DNA from 2 places in the Shewanella sp. VK101 genome. Region 1 is predicted to be linked to the other one. Evidence: predicted binding sites of a transcription regulator. Region 1 holds the regulator's gene; the other holds the start of a gene.
The links. The regulator MetJ, encoded in region 1, represses methionine synthesis genes. The targets are predictions, from matches to a motif close to TAGACGTCTAGACGTCTA.

Region 1 (2,466 bases):
CTATATCGGCCCCCAACAGTAAAGGCTGTTGCAGCGCCGGCGATAAAAAGGTGTTGTCGACCACCACCAATGCCCCCTGCTGGTGGGCCGCCTCGGCAATGGCGGCAATATCCACTACCCGCAGCAGCGGATTGGACGGCGTCTCGAGCCACACCATGCGCGGCTTTTGCGCCAGGGCAGCGGCGAGTGCTTGCGGGTCGGTTTGATCCAAAACCTGCAAACGAAACTGGCCCTTGGCGGCCAGATGGGTGAACAACCTATAGCTACCGCCATAACAGTCATGGGGCACCAACAAGAGGTCATCCGGCCCCAGCAGGTTGACCACCAGAGTAATGGCCGCCATGCCGGTCGCTGTGATTGCCGCACTGCAGCCCTGCTCCAGCTCCCCCAAGGCATCCCCCAAAATGGAGCGGGTAGGATTACCCGAGCGGCTGTAATCAAAGGCTCTTGGCTGAGTGTGACCATCAAAGGCATAGTTGGTCGACAGATAGATGGGTGGCACCACGGCCCCGTGCTGGCTGTCTGATTCGATGCCCTGCCGGACCGCTGTGGTTGCTAATCGCCGCTCTGTCATAATCGACTCCTGAATGCTGAGGTTCGACACCATAAAGATGTCTGGACGTCTAAATCTAACCAATGACCATCCAGCCGTCAATAGGCATCAAGACGTTTGGACGTCCAAATGTATGGATTTCTGTTCATATTGCACAGATTTTGCAGGCAATCATTTGACTGTATCCTGTAAGGGTTTAAAATCTGCTGCGAATTAGTGAGATCACAGGTGAATCAATGACTGAATGGAATGGCGAATACATCAGCCCTTATGCCGAACACGGCAAGAAGAATGAGCAAGTGAAAAAAATCACTGTCTCTATTCCGTTGAAGGTACTGAAAGTATTGACCGATGAGCGCACCCGGCGCCAGGTGAACAACCTGCGGCACGCCACAAACAGCGAACTGTTGTGCGAAGCCTTCCTGCATGCCTATACCGGCCAGCCACTGCCCAATGATGAGGATTTGTCCAAAGACAAACCCGACAGCATCCCGGAAGAAGCCAAACGCATGATGGATGCCATGGGCATTGAATGGGAAGACATGGAATAAGTGTCTTATTCCTCTGAATTATCTTATTGTTGAACAAGGATCGCTGCGCGATCCTTTTCTTTTGGGGGCTTGCGAATGCTGTCACTGATAGATCCCGTCACCCTGTTACTGGCATCCCTGATCATATTTACCGGCGCCCTGACCCAGTCGCTGATAGGCTTTGGCTTGGCCGTGGTAGCCACACCTTTGCTGTATATCGTCGATCCGGAACTGGTTCCCGTCCCTGTGATTGTGATGGGATTTTCTATCGCCCTGTTGACCTTGATACGCGAACGCGGCCACCTGGAATTCAACGGCTTGCAATATGCCTTGCTGGGACGACTCCCCGGCGGCCTGATTGGTGCCACCCTGCTGTTGCTGGCGCCGCAGCCTATTCTGGGCTTGACCATAGCCTTGATTGTGGCCGTAGCCGTATTCCTCAGCCTTAGAAAGTACAGCATCAAGATCAACCGCCTCAGCCTGTTTATTGCCGGGATATTTTCCGGGATCTTCGGTACCGTGGCCGCCATAGGCGGACCGCCGATGGCCCTGCTGCTGGCGGGTAAGGATGCCAGTCAGTTCCGCGCAGCGCTGTCGGCCTTCTTCATCTTCAGCTCATTGATAGCCTTGATTATTCTCGGCTGTTTTGGCCTCTTGACCTTGAGACACCTATGGCTTTCACTGTTGCTGCTGCCTTCGGTATTTCTCGGTTTTCTGGTGGCTGGCCGCTTGGTGGGCCGGGTGGATAAAGAGAAGACCCGAGTCCTGACGCTGGCGCTGTGCGCGCTGAGCGCCCTGTTGCTGACCATCAAATCAAGCCTGGCGCTCATCAACGGTTAATTTTAGAAGTGATAGCTGGTTTGCAGTACGCCGCCTATGGCGTCATCGCTGCCAAACATGCCGGTGAGATCCAGCCGGAAACTGTTGCCTATGGCGAACCCTGTCCCGAGTGAATAAAGATCGGCGGTGTGATCATTGAGATCCTGGCGATAACCGAGCCGTAAAGCAACCCAGTCAGCAGGCCGGTATTCACCGCCTAAACGCCAATAGCGGCTGCCCTCAAGCTCGGCAAACTTGTCGTTGTCGGTAAGATCCAAGTCGCTGCTGAGCGAAAAGGCCGCCCAGTCATAGGCCACCCCTGCGGTAACCATAGGTTTCACCTGATAGGTAAGCTGCACGCCGCCGGCCTCTATGCTGCTTAAGTCCCGCTTGATGAGGTTGCGACCACTGACACCGATAACCAAACCATCCAATGGCTGGAATGCCAGACCGATATCCAGGTTAAAGCCTGTGTCATCGCTTCGATAATCATCATCGTTGAAGTCATCGGCATCGAAGTTGTTGGCGCTGACGGCATAGTTAAAACTGTCCAACCGTTGCAGC
Region 2 (2,466 bases), 1.7 Mb from region 1:
AAATTCAAAGTCGTCGGCCTGCTTATTGATGACCCTACAGACCTGATAGATATTGACCCGCTCAAGCGCCTGATCCTCAAGTTCCAGCGATTGCTTGCAGATCAAACGGCTCAGCATCTCCCGGGTGGCGATAAAACGTGTCATATCGTTTTGTCCCATGGGGTAAACCTTGCCAAGTTCAATGGTAAAGGCGTCGGCGCCAAACTGATTTGACGAGAAATAGCTGAAAGTGGTTGTGGGTTCGTGATGCAGCAACACGGTATCGACTCCGGCCGCCTCCAGAAACATCAATTGTTCACGGCTGTAAGCCTTACCCGGTCGATAGGGATAGATGGCAAACTTTTCATGCTTGGAGCCCCGAATGGCGGTGTGCAGATCGTAATGGATCCTCTGTCTTGCCCCTTGTGGTGCGTCTTCGAAGAAACGTGTGACATAAGTTTCCAGCTTCTTGGCGCGGATCCGCTCCGGGTTCACCAGCCCGGGGGGATTTGAATGCTCGCCACTGAACAGCCGGTTGAGGTTTTCATCGACAATACGAGTGCCACGGTTAATTGCCGCCGGGTTACCGAACATGAACAGTACTCGCTGCCCTACCCGTATTTCTTGCTTTAACAGCGACTTGATAATGCCATTACACAGTTCGATAGGTGCAGTTTCATTGCCGTGTACCCCGGATGACAGCACGATATCTTTATCACTCTGGTTGTCCAGAGGTTCAAACAGCAAGACTCCTGTGTCCCAAATCGCTATCCGGGTGTGGTCGCCAAGCGTACCACTAATACTCTCCAATGAATTGGGGTTATTCAGAGTCAATGACAGGAAGTCAGGATTATCCTTCAGGGCTTGTAACACGAAATACTCCTTCTTATTGCCGATTTGGCTGTTGTTTCCATTAACGCTGTCTCCTGGGAACTTGTTGCAATGCGTTTGCTTGTTGAGACCAGCGCCAGAGAGCAAGGTTTCATAGTACCACAGCTTATTAAATTGGTGATGTGACCAAAGCTATCCAATGCCAGGCTTGCGAACTGGTTTCAGATAGTTCTTATCTAACTAAGGAGCAAAAAAGCCACTCCAACAAATACACCACTTGCGCCGGAAAAACTTATCACGCATAATTTTGGCCATCTGGACATCTAGAGGTAAATTCAATGGCGGTAGCAACATTCGGTGGCGGTTGTTTTTGGGGGGTGGAGTATTTCTTTCGTCAAGTGCCCGGGGTATTAAACGCCACCAGTGGTTATATGGGCGGTGATGATAGAATCAAACGCTATGAAGAGGTAAAACAGGGAAACAGCGGCCATGCCGAAGTGGTTCAGGTGGAGTTCGATGAAGCCCAGGTTTCATTTACCGAGCTGCTGCAAGTTTTCTGGAGCAATCACAACCCCACCAGTCTCAATCGCCAAGGTGGTGATATCGGCACCCAGTATCGGAGCGTGATTTTTTTTCATAGCAAAGAGCAGAAGGAGCAGGCTGAGGCCTCAAAACTGGCGTTGGCTCGTAGTGGTAAGTGGGGTCAGCGGCACATAGTGACGGAAATTGTTCCAGTGAAACAGTTTCATCGTGCGGAAGAATATCATCAGGATTATATCCAGAAGAATAACTTGCCCAGTTGCCATCTTGAATATTGAACCCCGGGAATAAAAAAGCGCAACTGTGTTCACGGCTGCGCTTTTTTACTGAATTGGCAATCTCTTAAGCTCAGTTCGGCGTGCCTTTTAGGGCGCTGGTTATCAGAGCTCTCGCCTGTTCCAGTATCTGCTGCAGATGCTGCTCGCTGACAAAGCTTTCGGCGTAAATTTTATAGAGTGCCTCAGTACCTGAAGGTCTGGCGGCAAACCAGCCGTTGTCGGTTAGCACCTTAATACCGCCAATGGCACCATCATTGCCGGGGGCCTTGGTCAGTACCGCCTCAACCTTGTCTCCGGCCAAAGTCTCTGCCCCCAGGGTATCTGCATTGAGGGTGGCAAAGCGCGCCTTTTGCTTGGCATTGATGGGGCTGTCTATCCGTTTGTAGAAGCAATGACCGTGTATCGCAGCCAGTTCTGCATAACGCTCGGCTGGGTTTTTGCCGGTTACGGCGAGGATTTCAGCGGCCAGCAGCCCGAGAATAAAACCGTCTTTGTCCGTGCACCAGGTTGTGCCGTCACGTCGAAGGAAGGCGGCGCCGGCGCTTTCTTCGCCGCCAAAGGCCAGGCTGGCTTCACTCAAACCACTGACAAACCACTTGAAACCAACCGGCACTTCACAAAGCTTGCGACCGTGTGAGGCAACTATCTTGTCTATCATGCCACTGGAAACCAAGGTCTTGCCAATTTGCAGCGTCTGCGGCCAGTCGGGTCTGTGCTCCAGCAGGTAATCTATCGCCACCGCCAAAAAGTGGTTGGGGTCCATCAAACCTGTCTCTGGGCAGACTATCCCGTGTCTGTCGTAGTCGGGATCATTCCCAAGGCAGATATCGAACTCATC

Region 2: a site for MetJ is predicted at 1,127-1,144, ahead of msrA (peptide-methionine (S)-S-oxide reductase MsrA). Genes of this name have one in related genera too.

Annotation. Positions count from the first base shown of each region.
Region 1 is NZ_CM151402.1:619,514-621,979, reverse strand. Features, by position in the region: gene metB (cystathionine gamma-synthase) at 1-574, opposite strand, end outside; gene metJ (met regulon transcriptional regulator MetJ) at 790-1,104, shown strand; gene ACSHSR_RS02870 (sulfite exporter TauE/SafE family protein) at 1,180-1,923, shown strand; gene ACSHSR_RS02865 (conjugal transfer protein TraF) at 1,926-2,466, opposite strand, start outside.
Region 2 is NZ_CM151402.1:2,330,910-2,333,375, forward strand. Features, by position in the region: gene astE (succinylglutamate desuccinylase) at 1-852, opposite strand, end outside; gene msrA (peptide-methionine (S)-S-oxide reductase MsrA) at 1,149-1,628, shown strand; gene pgm (phosphoglucomutase (alpha-D-glucose-1,6-bisphosphate-dependent)) at 1,699-2,466, opposite strand, start outside.